Regions from separate parts of the Streptomyces sp. NPDC088733 genome, predicted to be linked through region 3. Evidence: riboswitches for the same ligand, from Rfam matches in the RefSeq annotation. Region 3 holds a riboswitch; each other region holds the start of a gene.
What was found. Region 3 has a riboswitch for cobalamin ahead of metE (5-methyltetrahydropteroyltriglutamate--homocysteine S-methyltransferase). Riboswitches for the same ligand answer to the same signal wherever they lie in the genome.

Region 1 (3,238 bases), 240 kb from region 3:
AACGACACCTTGGAGCAGATCGCGGAGGCCCGCGACAAGGACGCCCTCACCCCCACCGGCCTGGTCGGGCTGGAGAAGACCTTCGCGTTCAACCTCTCCGGCCACGTCCTGCACTCGATCTTCTGGCAGAACCTCTCCCCGGACGGCGGTGACCGCCCGGACGGCGCCCTGGCCGACGCCATTGACGAGCACCTCGGCGGCTTCGAGGCCTTCAAGAAGCAGCTCACCGTCGCCACGGCCTCCGTCCAGGGCTCCGGATGGGGCGTCCTGGCATGGGAACCCCTCGGCAAGCGCCTGATCGTCGAGCAGGTCTACGACCACCACGGCAACGTCGGCCAGGGCACGACCCCGCTCCTGGTCTTCGACGCCTGGGAGCACGCGTACTACCTGCAGTACAAGAACGTCCGCCCCGACTACGTCACCAAGCTCTGGGACCTCGTCAACTGGACCGACGTCACCGCGCGCTTCACCGCCGCGAAGACCGCCTCCGGCGCCTGACGGCTGACGCGCATCCGGCCCCGCCCGCACGGTGTGCGGGGCCGGTGGGGCCCGCCGGGCTCACCTGCCCGTCCCGATCTCGGTCCACCGAAGGGGTCTCGCAGGCGCCGGGTGTCAACCAGCTCGTCGTCGGCCGGCGGGCGACGGCAACGTCACATGTCGGCGGCCCCGTCTCCCTGAGGGTCCGCGCAGTGTCCCAGCAGTTGCCCGGTCATGTCGTCCACGATGCGGTAGCGGACGATCCGGCCCTGTCGGTCACCGGTGACGATGCCGGCGGCCCGCAGCAGCCGCAGGGCCTGGGAGACCGCCGTGTCCGTCATGCCCGTGGCGACGGCCAGGTCGGTGACCGCTATCGGGCCCGCCGTCCGGAGAGCCAGCAGCAGGGCGAGGCGGCCCGGGTCGGCGAGCAGCGAGAATCGATCCGCCCAGGCCCGTACATGCCCAGGTTCTCCAATGGCCGCGACAGCGTCGCAGACACGGTGGCCGTCAATGGTTCGGTGGCCCGCCCGCTCGGCGGGAACAAGGTGCATGGGCGCCATCCTGGCAGCCGAGGATGTGATCTTGAATACCTGTGCGTCTTTGCACCTGTGCAGCCTTGCAGGCGGAGAGCCCGCGCTCCTAGGGTGATGGCGCCGTGGTGCTCGGGAAGACCGGTGACAGCCGATGCAAGGCTCAGTCCGGGGCGGCCCTCGCCACTGTGATCGGGTAGTTCCCGCCCCTTCCGCTTCGGCGGTGCCACTGGTCCTCACAGGCCGGGAAGGCAGGGGCGGGCGCGCTTCGCCCGTAAGCCAGGAGACCGGCCGCGGCATCTCACGAGTTGATCCACGAGGTGCTGGAGCGTGACCGCATGACCCTGCCCCCATCCGTCCCGTCCGTCCCGTCCGCCGGGCCGTTCCGCTGGCGGCGCGAGGACACGCTCCGCACCGCGGCCCTGATGGCCGTGATCGCCGCGTTGCACGTGGTCGCTTTCGGCGTCCTGTTCCTGCTGGTGACACCGAACGACTACCGGGTCGGTTCCGAGGCTTTCGGGCTCGGCCTCGGTATCACCGCCTACACCCTCGGAATGCGGCACGCCTTCGACGCCGACCACATCGCCGCCATCGACAACACCACGCGCAAGCTCATGGCGGACGGCAAACGCCCGGTGTCGGTGGGCTTCTGGTTCGCCCTCGGGCATTCCAGCGTCGTGGTGGTCCTGGCGGCGCTGGTCGCCGGCGGCGCCCGTCTGGCAGGCACCCTGGCAGACGAGGACTCCGGAACGCACCAGGCGCTGGGCGTGGTCGGAACCACCGTTTCCGGCACGTTCCTCTATCTCATCGCCGTGCTGAACCTCGTCGCCCTCCTGGGCATACTGCGGGTCTTCAAGAAGATGCGCACGGGTTTCTTCGACGAACGCGAGCTCGAAACCCACCTGGAATCGAGGGGGTTCATGAATCGCGTCCTCGGCAGGCTCACCCGCTCCATCACGCGTCCCGGGCAGATGTACCCACTCGGCTTCCTCTTCGGGCTCGGGTTCGACACCGCCACCGAGGTCGCGCTGATGGTGATGGCGGGCAGCGGGGCCGCCGCCGGTCTGCCCTGGTACGCGATCCTGTGCCTGCCGCTGCTGTTCGCCGCCGGGATGAGCCTGTTCGACACCCTCGACGGGACGTTCATGAACTTCGCCTACCAGTGGGCGTTCTCCAACCCCGTGCGCAAGGTCTACTACAACCTCACCATCACCGGTCTGTCCATCGCCGTCGCTTTCGTCATCGGCACCATCGAGCTTGTCGGGGTCCTGCACGACAAGCTCGACATGACGGACGGGGTCACGGGCTGGGTCGCCGGCCTCGATCTCGACAACGTCGGCTACGTGATCGTCGGCCTCTTCGTCGTCGTGTGGGCCATCGCGATCGCGTACTGGCGCGTCGCCAAGGTCGAGGATCGCTGGGCTGCGCGAACTGCGGGGAGCGTCTGACGCTCTTTCGGTGGCCTCCGGGTCGGGCACAGTGGTGTGCCCGACCCGGAGGCACCTTCGCTCGCTGCGACGTCAGGGGGCGGGGCGCCGCAGGTAGAGCCCGAACGCCATGTCGTAGAAGAGGAACGCGATCAGCGTGATGCCCAGCAGAGGCAGGGCCCAGCCGAGCGCGGCGACGGCCGGGACGCCGATGATCAGCACCGGCAGCGGGAGTTGTCGCCACGCCCCTCGTGCGGGGGCCTTCCCGAGGGCCGCCGTGCGGTCGCCACGCGTGGGGCGGCGCTGCCACCACATGCGGTAGCCCCACACGATGACGGAGATCAGGCCGACCGCGACCAGCGCCAGCAGGATCTGGTTGACGATGCCGAACAGCAGGCCCATGTGGCCCTGGACGCCGAGTTTGCTGAGCTTGGCCGGCAGTGGGTAGTCGACCCAGCGGCTCTCCGAGGTGACCTCGCCCTTGGCGGCGTCGACGGCGACCTGGTCGTAGTGGACCGGCCAGAGGTCGTCGTCCTGGGCCACGGTCCACGCACTCGTCGCATCGGCGGGCGGCGTCAGCTCCACCCGGCCACCGAGCCCCGCCTCGCGGGCGACCGCGAGGACCGTGTCAAAGTCGGCTGGGTCGGCCGGCGCCGGGCCGGCGCCCGTGCCGTGTCCGGCGTGCCCCGCGGGCCCGCCCTCGCCTGCGTCCGGCCCGCCCGGCAGGGCGGTGGCCAGCGCGGGCGCATGCCCCTTGGTCGCGTCCAGCAATTCCCCGAACCGGGCGCCGGCGTAGTGGGACCA
Region 2 (3,238 bases), on a different contig from region 3:
CCCAGTCGAGCGAGCCGTCCTCACCGACGAACGCGCCGAGGTTGACCGAACCGAGGTTGCAGACCGCGGTCTCGCCGTCGTTCGTGACCTCCAGGATCTCCGTGCAGAGGTTGGAGGAGTGGATGACCCGGCCGGGCTCGGCGGTCTGGTTGGCGGTGCGGTTGGAGGCGTCCTTGAAGGTCATCCAGCCGTTGCCGGTCTGCGCGAGGGTGCGCATCATGCGGCCGTACAGCTCGCGGGCCGGGAGGGTCTTGCGGGCCAGGCCGGCCGCCTCGGCCTTGCGGTAGGCGGTGTCGAACTCCTCGCCCCACAGGTCGACCAGTTCGGGCGTGTCGGAGGGGGAGAACAGCGACCAGTCGCCGTCGGCGTCGACGCGGCGCATGAACTCGTCCGGGATCCAGTGCGCCAGGTTGAGGTTGTGGGTGCGGCGCGCCTCCTCACCGGTGTTGTCGCGCAGTTCCAGGAACTCCTCGATGTCCGCGTGCCAGGTCTCCAGGTAGACGCAGGCCGCGCCCTTGCGGCGGCCGCCCTGGTTGACGGCGGCGACGGAGGCGTCGAGGGTGCGCAGGAACGGGACGATGCCGTTGGAGTGGCCGTTGGTGCCGCGGATCAGCGAACCGCGGGAGCGGATACGGGAGTACGACAGGCCGATGCCGCCGGCGTGCTTCGACAGCCGGGCGACCTGGTGGTAGCGGTCGTAGAGGGAGTCCAGCTCGTCCAGCGGGGAGTCCAGCAGGTAGCAGGAGGACATCTGCGGGTGCCGGGTGCCGGAGTTGAAGAGCGTGGGGGAGCTGGGCAGGTAGTCCAGCCGGCTCATCAGGCCGTAGAGCGCGGCGACCTCGTCGAGGGCGCGGGTGGTGTGGTCCTCGGCGAGTCCGCAGGCCACGCGGAGCATGAAGTGCTGCGGGGTCTCGATGACCTGACGGGTGATCGGGTGGCGCAGCAGGTAGCGGCTGTGCAGGGTGCGCAGGCCGAAGTAGCCGAAGCGGTCGTCGGCGCGGCCGGCGAGGGCGGCGTCGACCAGGCCGTCCAGTCGGGCGGCGTGGGTGGCCACGAACTCGGCGGTGCCGTCGGCGATCAGGCCCTCGCGGTGGCCGACGGCGATGGACGCGGAGAAGGACACGGCTCCCTGGCCGGCCGCCTCCTCGGCGACGGCGACCGTCAGCAGCCGGGCGGCGAGGCGGGAGTACTGGGGGTCCTCCGAGATCAGTCCGGCGGCGGCCTCGGTGGCCAGCGCCCGCAGTTCCGCCTCGTCCGCCGCGGCGCTGCGGCCGCGCAGCGCGGCGGCGGCGACCCGGCCGGGGTCGGTGTCGGGGAGGTCTGCGGTCAGCTCCGTCAAGGAGCTCAGCAACTCGGTTCCCGGTGAGGCGGGGTCCGATGCGGTGGCGGGTGCTGCGGGCGCGATGGTCACGTGTGCTCTCTCCCTCGAACGGCGACGACGCGGGAGGGAGGGACGGGGCGCACGCAGGGCAGGGCATGCCCGCGGCGCGTCCGCCGGCCCAACCCGCGAGGCCCGGACACTTCACCGTCCGGACGGCGCGCCGGACGGTGCCGTCGGCAGGTACTCGGACTCGCGGGCATGCCTCCGAGGCGCCCGCACACCGTTGCGGGGCAGTCCCGGATTCCCACCGGCTTCCCCTGCGGCGACAGCGGAGTCGAGCATACATCTAGTGGCGCCTGCCCATGGCGCCACCAGATGTTGTGTCGGAGCGGTCACGGATTGCCCGGTTCACGCGTGCCAGTCGTGGCCGTCCCGGGAGTCGTGGACGTGTCCGGTCAGGGCGGCGAGCGCCAGGAGGAGGAAGAAGACCAGTGCGGTGGCGGTGGCGAGAAGCGTTTCCATGCCCTCGACTGTGCTCCTCGCCGGCCCCCGCCGGGAGTGGCAGGACTGACGTACTCCCTCGAAATCCTGCCACGCCTCTGCCGTGCCTCTGCCATGCTGGGCGCATGCTGCAGAACGTGGCCGTGGTGCTGCTCGACGGCGTCCATCCCTTCGAACTGGGCGTGGTCTGCGAGGTGTTCGGGCTCGACAGATCGGCCGACGGGCTGCCGGCGTACGACTTCGCCGTGGCCTCCGCGGAGGGCCCCACGCTGACCTCCCCGGGCGGGTTCACCATCGGCACCTCGCACGGGCTGGAACGGCTGGAGGAGGCCGACCTCGTGGCCGTGCCGGCCGGCGACTCCTATGTGCGCCGGGAGTACCCGCCGGAGCTGCTGCGGGCGCTGAACCGCACGGTGGAGCGCGGTGCGCGCGTGCTCAGTGTGTGCTCGGGCGTCTTCGTGCTGGCGGCCGCGGGCCTGCTGGACGGCCGCCGCTGCGCGGCGCACTGGCGGCACGCGGAGGAACTGGCGGCCCGTTACCCGCGGGCCCGCGTGGAGCCCGACGTGCTCTACGTGGACGAGGACCCGGTGATCACCTCGGCCGGCACCGCCGCCGGGATCGACGCCTGCCTGCACCTGGTCCGCAAGGAGCAGGGCAGCGACGTGGCCAACGCGATAGCGCGGCGCATGGTGGTGCCGCCGCACCGCGAGGGCGGCCAGGCGCAGTACATCGAGCGGCCGTTGCCGCGCACCCAATGCGACACCGTGGGCGAGGTACTCGGCTGGATGGAACGCCACCTGGACCGCGAGGTGAGCGTGGACGAGCTCGCGGCCCGCGCCCACATGTCGCCGCGCACCTTCGCCCGCCGCTTCCAGCAGGAGACCGGGACGACGCCCTACCGCTGGCTGCTGGGTCAGCGGGTGCTGCTGGCCCGGGAGTTGCTGGAGGCCACCGACGCGACGGTGGACGCGGTCGCGCTCCGCGCCGGCTTCGGCAACGCGGCGACGCTGCGCCACCACTTCGCGCGCTGGGTGGGGACCACCCCGCAGGCCTACCGCCGTGCCTTCCGGCGGCCCGAGCGGGCGCGTACCGCGTGACGACGGGGCCGTCGCCCTGTCCCTGGGCGGGCGGCCACCGCCGGGGTCGCCGGCGTCGGCGGTGTGGTCCCGCCGGGCCGTCTCGTCCACGTCCTCGGGCGCCTTGAGGGTCCATAGGACCAGGGTGAGGACGACGCCCCACCGGCGGGCGGCCACCGAGGCGCGGTCGCGCTCCTCGCAGGCCTGCCGCCGTGCCTTCCGGCGGCCCGAGCGGGCGCGTACCGCGTGACGACGGGCCGCCGCCCCGTCCCAGGGCGGCGGCCCGCGACCGTGGCCGGAGGCGGCCGTCAGTGGCCGGCGACCACCGGCAGTTCCCGCT
Region 3 (3,238 bases):
GGCTCAAGCGACCGCGTGCGACCCCGCACCCGGCCCCGACGACGCGCCGGCGCCTCTACGGCTATCTCGCCGCGGCCGTGCTGCCGCTGTACGTCCTGCACCAGCCGATCGTGGTCGCCGTCGCCTACTTCGTGACCGGCTGGTCCGCGCCGATCCTGGTCGAGTACGCCGTGCTCGTGGTGATCGCCCTCGTCCTCACCCTCACCGCGTACGAGCTCCTGGTCCGCCGCACGCGGGCGACCCGCTTCCTGTTCGGGATGCGGCCCTAGAGGCGACTCCAATGTGCTGGTGACTGCCGCTCGTTGACAGCCGCCGCGCGGCGACCGTCCTCATCGCCGCCATCAACGACTGGCTGTGATCCCCGGGTCTGCCCGGGCCGGTGCGTCTGGGGCGTCTAGCAACTCCAGAAGCAGGTCGACGACCAGCTCCGGCCGCCCCACGAACGGCGAGTGCCCGGTCTGCCACTCGCGGACGGAGTCGCAGCGCGCGGCCATGACGTGCTGGAGTCCGGGATCGATGGCTCGGTCCTTCGCGCACACGACATAGGTGGAAGGGGCATGTTTCCAGCTTTGGCGTTCCGGGACTCCTCGACCGCAGCCCGCCGCCTGGGGTCGAAGCAGTCCCACTGCCCAAGCGGCCAGGTGCTCGGGGCAATCCGCGTACAGCGCGTCCACGGCCCCGCTTGGTTCAAGGCGGGTAGAACCGTCGTTCTGGGGCTCGATTGCGGCCTTCAACTGGCTGGAGGCGCCGCCCAAGCCCGCCGCGCTCTCACCCGCATCCGGCACGAAGGCCGCCAGATACACCAAACGCTCGACTCCATGCAGACCAGTGATCACGGACCCTCCGTAGGAGTGGCCCAGCACCAAGGGAGGCGCCTCCAGCGCGTCAACGGCGGCCTGCACCGCCGCCGTGTCCGCGGCCAACGAGCCTCGATGCAGTTCGGGAGCGACCACGTTCACGCCGACAGCCCGCAGACCCTCGGCAACCCGGAGGAAGTGCTCCGGCTGGTGGTACAAGCCGTGAACCACAACTGCGCTGGTCACTTGACCACCCCCCGGATCGACGTGCCGAAGAAGATGATCCTGGACATCGGAGAGCCCGTCAGTGATGCATCTCCGATGCACGCCCTAGCATGGCCGGAGGCCGAAGCGCGCACGCTGGGGGCGGACATGAAGCGCAGGGTGGGGAGAGCTGCCGCGGCGGCGTACGTCGTGCTGATCGGGGGCCTCGCCGTGGCGGGGGCCGTCCACGAGCAGGCCGTCTACTACCTGCTCGCGGTCGCGCTGACCCTGCCCGCGGGGGCCGTGGCGCTGCCGGCGATGTACGGGGGCTATGCGGCGCTCTCCGCGGTCGGCGGGATCTGGTCCCCCGTGGCCGGGCCGGGCGGTGAGGAGGCCGATTGGCTGAGCCTCGGCAGCACGACGCTGAACGTGGTGCTGCTGACGTGCGCCGCGATCGTCAACGTCGTGCTGCTGGAACGGGCGTTGCGCCGACGGCGGAGGCTGTCCCACCGCTGATCCGCTGCCGCGACCCGCCGTCCCGGAATACGGGCACCGCCGCCCATGGCGGCCCCCGGAGCCGTAGGCTGGCGGACGCAGCTGGTTCGCCCCCGTCCGCCAGGCGGGACGCGTCGTAAGAGGGAACCCGGTGGGAATCCGGGACTGCCCCGCAGCGGTGAGTGGGAACGAGCGCCGTCATACGCACTGGGCCCGGCCGGGTCTGGGAAGCGACGGCCAGTAGGTGTCTGCCCCCGGCAGGCGTGCCCGCGAGTCCGAAGACCTGCCCGCTGCCCGTGCGCGACCGAACGCGCGCGGACATCCCGGTGACCTCGAGGGCGGGTCGGCGTACATACCTGGCGGATGACCGCGCCCCGCCGCGCGTGTTCCGGCCGCCGGTCTGCGTCGCCTTCGCGCTCTCGACCCGTCCCCGGGATCTCAGGGATTCATCTCGCGAAGGAGATCTCCGTGACCACCAAGTCCGCAGCCGCGGCAGCACGGCCCACCGTGTACGGCTACCCCCGCCAGGGCGGCAACCGGGAGCTGAAGAAGGCCGTCGAGGGGTACTGGAAGGGCCGGGTCACCGCCGACGCCCTCCGGGCCACCGCCGCCGAACTGCGCCGCGCGAACTGGCGGCGGCTCGCCGAGGCCGGCGTGCACGAAGTACCGACCGGCGACTTCTCGTACTACGACCACGTCCTCGACACGACCGTGATGGTGGGCGCCGTCCCCGCGCGGCACCGGGGGGCCGTGGCCGCCGACCCGCTCGACGGCTACTTCGCGATGGCGCGCGGCACCCAGGACACGGCACCGCTCGAAATGACGAAGTGGTTCGACACCAACTACCACTACCTGGTCCCCGAGCTCGGTCCGGACACCGTGTTCGCGGCCGACTCGTCCCGGCAGGTCGGGGCGGTCAAGGAGGCCCTCGCCCTCGGCCTCGCGCCCCGGCCGGTCCTCGTCGGCCCCGTGACCTACCTCCTGCTCGCCAAGCCCGCCCCCGGCGTCCCCGCGGACTTCGAGCCGCTCTCCCTCCTCGACCGGCTGCTGCCGGTGTACGCGGAGGTCCTGGCCGATCTGCGTGCCGCGGGGGCCGGCTGGGCGCAGCTCGACGAGCCGGCGCTCGTGCAGGACCGGACCGCCGCCGAACTCGGCGCCTCGGAGCGGGCGTACGGGCGCCTCGGCGCTGTCGAGGACCGGCCGAGGCTCCTGGTGGCCTCCTACTTCGACCGGCTCGGCGAGGCCCTGCCGGTACTCGCCAAGGCACCGGTGGACGGGCTCGCGCTCGACTTCACCGGGGCGGCCGCCGCCAACCTCGACGCGCTCGCCGCGGTGGGCGGCCTGCCCGGCAAGCGCCTGGTGGCCGGTGTCGTGGACGGACGCAACATCTGGGTCAACGACCTGGAGAAGTCCCTCGCCACCCTCGGCACGCTGCTGGGACTGGCCGGCCGGGTCGACGTGGCCGCCTCGTGCTCCCTGCTGCACGTGCCGCTCGACACGGCGGCCGAGCGCGACATCGACCCGCAGATCCTGCGCTGGCTGGCCTTCGCCCGGCAGAAGACGGCGGAGGTCGTCACCCTCGCCAAGGGGCTGAGCCGGGGGACCGGCGCCATCGCCGGGGAACTCGCCGCCAACCGCGCCGCCCTGGCGTCCCGCGCCTCGTCGCCCATCACCCACGACCCCGCCGTACGGGCACGGGCCGCGGCGGTCACGAGCGCCGACGCCCGCCGCTCGCAGCCGTA

Region 1: it holds a riboswitch for cobalamin, as region 3 does, so the genes downstream of both, ACIP64_RS03540 (HoxN/HupN/NixA family nickel/cobalt transporter) here and metE (5-methyltetrahydropteroyltriglutamate--homocysteine S-methyltransferase) in region 3, are expected to answer to the same signal.
Region 2: it holds a riboswitch for cobalamin, as region 3 does, so the genes downstream of both, ACIP64_RS01480 (ribonucleoside-diphosphate reductase subunit alpha) here and metE (5-methyltetrahydropteroyltriglutamate--homocysteine S-methyltransferase) in region 3, are expected to answer to the same signal.

Annotation. Positions count from the first base shown of each region.
Region 1 is NZ_JBIVLH010000002.1:38,481-41,718, reverse strand. It holds gene ACIP64_RS03550 (superoxide dismutase) at 1-498, shown strand, start outside; gene ACIP64_RS03545 (ArsR/SmtB family transcription factor) at 651-1,028, opposite strand; cobalamin riboswitch at 1,117-1,318, shown strand; gene ACIP64_RS03540 (HoxN/HupN/NixA family nickel/cobalt transporter) at 1,346-2,455, shown strand; gene ACIP64_RS03535 (PepSY-associated TM helix domain-containing protein) at 2,528-3,238, opposite strand, start outside.
Region 2 is NZ_JBIVLH010000001.1:331,029-334,266, reverse strand. It holds gene ACIP64_RS01480 (ribonucleoside-diphosphate reductase subunit alpha) at 1-1,411, opposite strand, end outside; cobalamin riboswitch at 1,539-1,680, opposite strand; gene ACIP64_RS01475 (helix-turn-helix domain-containing protein) at 1,948-2,919, shown strand; gene mctP (monocarboxylate uptake permease MctP) at 3,207-3,238, opposite strand, start outside.
Region 3 is NZ_JBIVLH010000002.1:281,694-284,931, reverse strand. It holds gene ACIP64_RS04680 (acyltransferase) at 1-269, shown strand, start outside; gene ACIP64_RS04675 (alpha/beta hydrolase) at 342-1,043, opposite strand; gene ACIP64_RS04670 (hypothetical protein) at 1,044-1,517, shown strand; cobalamin riboswitch at 1,634-1,781, shown strand; gene metE (5-methyltetrahydropteroyltriglutamate--homocysteine S-methyltransferase) at 1,965-3,238, shown strand, end outside.